One region of the Paenarthrobacter sp. NPDC058040 genome, then DNA from elsewhere that is predicted to be linked to it. Evidence: predicted binding sites of a transcription regulator. Region 1 holds the regulator's gene; the other holds the start of a gene.

Evidence for each region. The regulator HrcA, encoded in region 1, represses chaperone genes, less so after heat shock. The targets are predictions, from matches to a motif close to TTNGCACTCGNNNNNNNCGAGTGCNAA.
Region 2: the regulator HrcA is predicted to act here: its motif matches at 2,576-2,602, upstream of ACFVSJ_RS00535 (Hsp20/alpha crystallin family protein).

What each region holds. Positions count from the first base shown of each region.
Region 1 covers NZ_JBHVRN010000008.1:176,499-180,494, forward strand. Annotated here, with positions in the region: gene ACFVSJ_RS13115 (DUF4870 domain-containing protein) at 1-407, opposite strand, end outside; gene ACFVSJ_RS13120 (DUF3097 domain-containing protein) at 513-1,364, opposite strand; gene hrcA (heat-inducible transcriptional repressor HrcA) at 1,584-2,591, shown strand; gene dnaJ (molecular chaperone DnaJ) at 2,643-3,773, shown strand; gene ACFVSJ_RS13135 (16S rRNA (uracil(1498)-N(3))-methyltransferase) at 3,776-3,996, shown strand, end outside.
Region 2 covers NZ_JBHVRN010000001.1:122,980-126,975, reverse strand. Annotated here, with positions in the region: gene ACFVSJ_RS00555 (flotillin family protein) at 1-795, shown strand, start outside; gene ACFVSJ_RS00550 (hypothetical protein) at 788-1,024, shown strand; gene ACFVSJ_RS00545 (hypothetical protein) at 1,085-1,462, opposite strand; gene ACFVSJ_RS00540 (J domain-containing protein) at 1,459-1,833, opposite strand; gene ACFVSJ_RS00535 (Hsp20/alpha crystallin family protein) at 2,069-2,491, opposite strand; gene ACFVSJ_RS00530 (MerR family transcriptional regulator) at 2,632-3,066, shown strand; gene ACFVSJ_RS00525 (hypothetical protein) at 3,194-3,796, shown strand; gene ACFVSJ_RS00520 (FG-GAP-like repeat-containing protein) at 3,881-3,996, opposite strand, start outside.

The DNA.
Region 1 (3,996 bases):
ATCCAGCGGAGGTTGAAACGGTACCGGTGCGGTTGGCCGTGGTTGACCCGGATGCCCGCGGACACCGAGAAACACGTGAGCGCCACCCAAATTGCCGTTGCGATCACCGCGAAGATGTTGCCTACAACCGGCAGCAGGACGAGGATGTTCGCCAGGACGGCCGCAATGGTGGGCGGAAGTGTGAAATTCAGGGCTTCCTTGGACTCCTGGGCCGTGAACGGCCCGCGCTCACGGAAGATCAAGTAGATCAGCAAGGACGGAAGGCAGCCGAGGATTCCCCCAAAGTGGGCCAGCGTGGCCCACTGCCGGTCTTCGCTTGCGGTCAGGGGCAGTGCATTCGCAGGTGCACCATGGTACTGGGGCTGGCCTGCGGCCCGGCCCTGTTCTTCTGGAGCGTTCTCTGCCACGGTGTCTTCCCTTTGCTGTAAAAATGCGGTGTTGCTGTCCCAGAATACTGGGTCCGGACTCGTTGCAGGGACCATCAGCGCTCGAAACGGTCCGGTGTCCCCTCCTCAGGGGGCGGTCAAAAAGTCGATGACTTCCTCCACGCGCCCCAGCAGGGAAGCCTCCAGGTCGGCGTAGGTCCTTACGGCCCCCAGCAATCGTTGCCAGCCCAGGCCGATGTCCTCTGCCGTTTCATGTGGCCAGCCGAACGCCCTGAGGATTCCCGTCTTCCAGTCCGTGCCGCGGGGCACGTCCGGCCACTGTTCGATGCCAAGGACTTTCGGTCGGATTGCCTGCCACACGTCCACGTAGGGGTGTCCGACAATAAGCACGTTTCCGGCGGCCCCCGGTACCTGCATTGCTTCTGCTGCGATACGGGATTCCTTTGAACCGGCCACCAGATGGTCCACCAGGATGCCCAGCTTGCGCTTCGGCCCCGGGCCGAAGGCTGCGATCGCCGCCCGGAGATCGTCCACGCCATGAAGGGGCTCGACGACGATGCCCTCCACCCGAAGGTCGTCACCCCAGACTTTCTCGACGAGTTCGGCGTCGTGTTTGCCTTCCACCCAGATCCGGCTGGCTTTCGCCACTTGCGCTCGTTGGCCTTGGACCCTGACTGAACCGGACGCTGTGCGGCCGGCGGGCACTGCTCCTGCCGGGGCCTTGGCGGCGGGAGGCAGCAGCCGTACGGCCTGCCCTTCGAGCAGGAAGCCGAAGCCGAGCTGGAAGGACCGGGTCTTGCCACGCCGGTCTTCGAGGGACACGATGTGCATTCCGCCCGATTTCTCGACGCGGGTGACTTCGCCCACCCAGCCCGATTGGACGTCTTCGAGGACCATTCCGCGCTGGACAGGCACTTCCGGAAGCTTTTGTTTGGCGGGAGCGGAGAGGTCCTGCGGGCCCCACGTGTCGAAAGCCAAGGAGTCTCTACCTCTTCGCGCTGGGAATGTCGGCCGGCTACCCGTTGCTGCCGGCTCCGCCTTGGATGTTATCCGCGGGCGTTTTCAATGCTAGCAACGTGGTGGCCCATACTAGACTTGTTAGCACTTGGGCATGTTGAGTGCTAAGAGCAATGGTCAATCCGGGTCCGTCCCACGCCTGCCAGCGGGGATCCGAAGCGTCGACAGGAGGTGTCGCACATGAGTGAACCGCGCAAGCTGGAAGTGTTGCGTGCCATCGTCGAGGACTACGTGCACTCGCGGGAACCTGTCGGCTCCAAGGCATTGGTGGAACGGCACCACCTCGGCGTATCAAGCGCCACCATCAGGAACGACATGGCAGTGCTTGAAGAGGAAGGCCTCATTGCCGCCCCGCACACCAGCGCGGGCCGTATTCCCACGGACAAGGGCTACAGGCTGTTCGTGGACCGGATCTCGCAGGTCAAGCCGCTCTCTGCCGCCGAACGCCGCGCCATCCATTCGCTCCTTGAAGGCCCCGACGATCTCGACGACATCCTGGAGCGGACCGTCAGGCTCCTGTCGCAGCTGACCAACCAGGTCGCCGTCGTGCAGTACCCGCACTCCAAGCGCGCTTTGGTCCGCCATGTTGAGTTTGTCCTGCTTGCCCCCAAGCAGGTCCTCGTGGTCCTGATTGCGGACACCGGCAGCGTGGGACAGAAGGTGCTTGACACGGGTTCGGACGTCACGAATGAAGCGTTGATGGCCCTGCGGGCGAGGTTCCTTGGCAGCATCGCCGGGTCTCCGCTGGAGTTGCTGCCGCAGGTGCTGCCGTCCGTTGTGGCCCTGTGCCCCCCGGAAGTCCGTGGCGTGGCGCAGGTCCTCGCCGGGGGACTCCAGTCGCTCAGCGATACCAGCCGCGAAGAGCGCATCCTGATGGCGGGCACGGCAAACCTCGCCCGTTCCAATGTGGACTTCCCCTTGAGCATCGGACCGGTACTTGAAGCCCTCGAGGAACAAGTGGTGATGCTTCGGTTGTTGTCGGACATGGGCGATGATCCCCGGGGGGTCACAGTCAGCATCGGCCGGGAGAATCCTTACGACGGCTTGTCCGAGGCCTCCGTGGTCGCGACGGGCTACGGCTCCGGTGCCAAGGTAGGCATCCTGGGCCCCACCCGGATGGACTATCCCACCACCATGGCCGCTGTCCGGGCCGTGGCCCGCTACCTTTCCCGTATTCTCGGCGGCTGACGCCAGCCACCGACGTAAGAACCGCAGTACAACAAGGAAGAGATACTGACTTTGAGCAGCCACTATGACGTTTTGGGAGTCTCCCCGGAAGCCACCGGCGAAGAGATCAAAAAGGCGTACCGCAAGTTGGCGCGAAAACTGCACCCGGATGTCAACCCGGGCGAGGATGTCGCGGAGCAGTTCAAGGCCGTGACGCACGCTTACGAAGTGTTGTCCGACCCGCAGAAACGCCGTGTGTACGACGCCACTGGCAACGAGAACGGTACCGACAATGGCTTCGGCGGCGGGTACTCCGGCCAGGGTTTCGCCTTCCAGGACATCTTCGACACGTTCTTTGGCGGCGGCGGCGGGGGACACGCGGGTCCGGCGTCCCGTGTGCGGCGCGGCCAGGACGCGCTCATCAGCGTCCGCATCGATCTCAAGGACGCAGTCTTCGGCGTCAACAAGAAGCTTGAGGTGGATACCGCTGTTGTCTGTCCCACGTGTGATGGCAGCTGCTGCCGGCCCGGCACCCACCCTGAGCGCTGCGACATCTGCGGCGGCAGTGGCCAGGTCCAACGGGCTGTGCGCTCCATCCTCGGCCAGGTCATGACCACCGCACCGTGTGGCTCCTGCGAAGGCTTCGGCACCATCATCAAGGACCCGTGCAACGAATGCAGCGGCCAGGGCCGCATCCGCAGCCGGCGTTCCCTGACCATCAAGGTCCCTGCCGGCGTCGCGACGGGAACCCGCATCCAGTTGTCCGGCCAGGGCGAAGCCGGTCCCGCGGGCGGACCTGCAGGCGACCTGTACGTTGAGATCCGCGTCAACAACGATTCCACGTACATCCGCGAAGGCGACGACCTCCACGCCACGCTGAGCGTGCCGATGACAGCGGCGGCCCTGGGAACGGAGCTGACGCTTGAGACGTTCGATGGCGCCCAGGAAATCGACGTCAAGGCTGGAACGCAGTCCGGCGAAATCATCACGCTTCGCGGCTTGGGGGTTACCCATTTGCGGGGCTACGGCCGAGGGGACCTTAAGGTCCACCTGCACGTGGAAACTCCCGTCAAACTGGACGCTGCCCAGGAAGACCTCTTGAGGCAACTTGCCAAATTGCGTGGTGAGCAGTTCACGGAAGGCAAGCTCGTGGCCAGCGGTGGCATGTTCGCCAAGCTGCGGGACAAGCTCGGTAACCTGTAGCGGTGAGCAACCCCGTCTTCTTCACCCCGGCCGGGAGCCTGGATGGCCTGGGGCCCGGATCCGTGTTCGTCCTCGAGGGCCCGGAGGCCCGCCACGCCGTGACAGTGAAGCGATTGGCCGTCGGCGAGTACGTGGACCTCGCGGACGGAGCCGGTACCCGACTCAGCGGCAAGGTATCCGACGCGGGCCCGGGGTCCCTTTCAGTGACCGCGACGGACGTGGT
Region 2 (3,996 bases), on a different contig from region 1:
GAAGCAGAGGCCGCTGCGTTGATTGCGGATGCCCAGAGCCGCTCGGCCATCAAGCAATCCGCTGCTGCCGCGAACGCCGAGCAGGCACGCGCCAATGCCGCTCAAGCTGGTCCTTTGGCCGATGCGACCGCCCGCCAGCAGGTGGTGGTGCAGGAGACCGAAGTCGCCAAGCTTGAAGCGGCCCGCGAAGAACAGAAACTGCAGACCACCATCCGCAAGCCAGCGGACGCGAAGGCGTACGCCCAGCGGACCGAGGCTGAAGCCAAGAAGGCCGCGGACATCAGCGCCGCCGAAGCCCTGGCCAAGCGCACCGAACTAGAAGCACAGGCCAACGCCCGACGGGTTGAACTCGAGGCACAAGCCAACGCCGGCGCTGCCGCAGCCATGGCCGGCGCCACTCGCGTCACTGGTGAGGCTGAAGCGGCCGCGACGACGGCACGCGGCAATGCAGCCGCCTCGGCTGTGAAGGCAAAGGCTTTGGCAGAGGCCGAGGGTATCAAGGCCCGTGGCGAGGCGTTGGAGTCGAACCAGGACGCAGTCATCTCCCAGCAGATCGCCGAGAACATGCCCGCCATTGTCTCGGCCGCGGCGGAGCCGTTCTCGCGGATCGGGCAACTCACGGTGCTCAATGGCGGCGAGGGGCTCAACAGCATGGTCGGCGGGATCCTGTCCCAGGTGGGTAGCTTCCTGCCGTCGTTGGCCGCGGCGTTACGGGGGAAGGAAGCTCCCCGGCCTGCCCCTTCTCCCGGCAAGGCTGCAGCGCGTCCCGCTCCTGTCAGGGAGCCCGATGCATAAAGACGTGGACCGGAGTCTCACGGGCAAGATCGGCCGGGTCACGGGCACAATCGGACCCGACACCCTGGGCGAAGTGATGCTCCCCTTTCACGGCGGCACCAGCGCGTTCTTCGCCCGCCCATTCGACAAGACCAGCGTCTACCCCGTGGGCGAGAAGGTGCTGGTGATCTACTTCGAGCCGCCGCAGACGGTGTACGTGGAGGAGTTGCCGGAAGAGCTGCGGTCGTAAGCCCGCCCACCGTTTAAGTACGACGGCGGCACACGGCTGAGGGGGCGACGGCGGCAACCGTCACGGTTGCGGCCCGTAGATGAACTCCTTGGCGTGATTGACGGCCTTCTTGAAGGCATCGTTGCGCAAGGACACCTGTTCCCCTGATGCACCGCTACCTGGTTCCATGAACGTCGTTGGCCCGGGTCGAAGGATCCAGATGTCCGCCGCTGGCGGCAGGTAGAACACCCCAAACGAACGATGCTCGGGGTCGTCCGTCCAGATGGGAACAACGGCAACTGCTGCGCCTGTATCCACGTTGATCCACTGGGCACGGGGCATGGGTTGTTCGTGCACCTCCGGGTCCAGGAACGGTGCGGTTCCTTTGCCCCAACGTTGCTCGAAGCGTTCATAGAACGCCGGGATCAGGTGGCTGTCGTAGGAACGCCAAGCATTCATGTGGGTCTCCTAAGGCCTCTGCGAGATGGTGTCCACCGAGTTGGTCCGAAGCTCAGGGGCTGCCCGCGTCGATCGACAGGTTCCGTTTCCGCCGTCGTGCGATGGATGCGGACCTTGACCGGCGTGCCGGAACCGGCGCCCGCGCGTTCGTGGTCGTAAGCCGACCGCCTTTCCGAGTCCGACAAAACGACGTAAGCCTGCATAATCGCGTGAAGCTGCTGGAGGTTGGCACCCGGGGAGGTTCCGCCGTCGTGCGATGCCGTGTCCGGGTGATGGCGACGCAACAAAGCGCGGTAGGCGCGCGTGATCTCCCGGGCAGAGGCTTTCGGTGTGACACCCAGGATCGCGTAGTAGTCAGGCTGGTTTCCCACGGCTGGTTTCCGATGGACATGTTTGGACTGGGAGATGGCCCCCGGCGAACCAAGCAGTTCGGACCGGGGGCCATCCGTTCGGGAGTCAACGTCGGGGGCCGCGTTTCCTCTGCGCAACAAGCGCGATGGCGTGGCGCGAAGCCTGCGCCCATTCTTCCGATGCGGCCGGTCTGATGCTCCCGCTTGCACGCTCCGCCGAAGGCCACCCCCGGGCGGACCCGGCGGAGCGAACCCGTTAGGCGTTGATCTCCTGGCGTTGACCGCTGGATGTGATTTCGATTCGCCGTGGCTTGGCCTTTTCGGCGACCGGGATACGGAGTGTCAGGACGCCGGCGTCGTAGCCGGCCTTGACGCCGTCAGTGTCCAGGGTGTCGCCGAGAATCAGTTGCCGGCTGAAGACGCCTTGCGGTCGTTCGGCAGCAATCATCTCGGTGTCCTCCCCAGCGGACGACTTCCGTTCAGCCTTGACGGTCAAGACGTTGCGTTCGACATCCAGCTCAATGGAGTCGGGTGCCACTCCGGGCAGGTCCAGCGCAACAATGAATTCTTCGCCCTCCTGCCAGGCATCCATCGGCATGCCGGCCGGGCGTGCTGTTGTGCCAAAAACCTGTTGGGCGAGCCTGTCGAATTCGCGGAACGGGTCAGTGCGCATCAGCATGTGGTTCTCACTCCTTCAGATCTTGATGCTGATTCTGTTGTGGTGCCAGCCTTCCTGATCTGTATTGGCTGGTATAGATTTTTTATAGCACTGGCAAGAAAGTGGTGCAAGAGGATTTTTCGAGGATTTTGGAGTGGTTTGTGGCAGGTCCTGAGAACGCTGACTCGGCGGAAACGCACGACGGCGGCTTGGCCGCTTCCGCGCCGGGCGGCACTCCTGCCGGGGCTGCCTCGCGGGACGACCTGGGCGTATATGCCATCTCCGTCGCCGCCGAACTCGTCGGCACGGGCCAGCAGAACCTCCGTTTGTACGAGCGCAAAGGGCTGCTCCTGCCGGAAAGGACCTGCGGCGGCACACGGCGTTACAGCGAACGGAACCTGGTCACGTTGCGCCGGATTGGCGTGCTCCTGGACGAGGGGCTCAACCTGGCGGGAGTGAAGCTGGTGTTGGAGCTCGAGGCGACGAACCGGGGGTTGGTGGAGCACAACCGCGGACTCACCGACGACAACCGGGAGCTGCGGGCGGACAACCGTGGACTGCGGAAGGACTTGAAGCTTGCGCGGGGTGGGGAGTGATTTTCCGCAGGTCATGGCATTTCAATTCGGCGGCGAGTAATCTCTGACCCGACGCCGGCCCCGAGAGCACGACGTCCGTAACAGAGCGGCTTCCCCTGTTAAATGGCCGCCGTCAGGGACTCGTCCCGTGAGCACGGCACTTGGTCTCCTCCCTGGCACAAGGGAGGGTGCCGACATTCATCACCGCACCGCTCAAAAAATCGAGAACAAAATGAAACTCACAAAATCGCTCAGGCTCGCGCCTGTGGCTGTGTTACTCGCCGCTCTGTTTGTCCCCGCGTCACCCGCGGCGGCCCTCGACTTCCCAATCCAACTTCCCGCAGGATCCGGCTGCGCGTTCAATCTTGAACTAAATGGAGTTGGCGGAAAGATACAGATCAAGGAATTCAAAGATGCAGAGGGCAACGTCGTCCGCCACCTCGAGGCAGGGAAAGGCGTTCTGTTGACCTATACGAATTACGGCATGGATCCCGACGTATGGGTCAAAGGTAAGTCGGTGACTATCCGAACTGATGGTTCCGTGGCCAGCACCCGATTCAATGCCGATGGAACCCAAACTGTCACCGCGACCGGCCACAACGGACTCATTCTGTTCCCCAGTGACGTTCCAGCTGGACCTTCGACTATCCACTACATAGGAAAGTTGGTTTACACCATCGACGCGAATGGTGTATTCACGCTCATCAGCAGTTCAGGCCAGCAACGGGATATTTGCAAGGAACTGTCCTAAGAGTGCCCGCGGACAGCGAGGGGTGAGATCCCGGCGTTCGGGGCCTTGCCTTGCGCCGAAAGCTCACCCCTCGTGAAGAGAACCTCAAAGAATCGCCGTCATCCCGTTCCACCCCGTACCTACGCGCGACGCTGAAGGCCACACCGAGCCGCCCTGCCCCGAGTACAGCCACAGTTCGCCGGCGCCATTCCGGGCCAGGA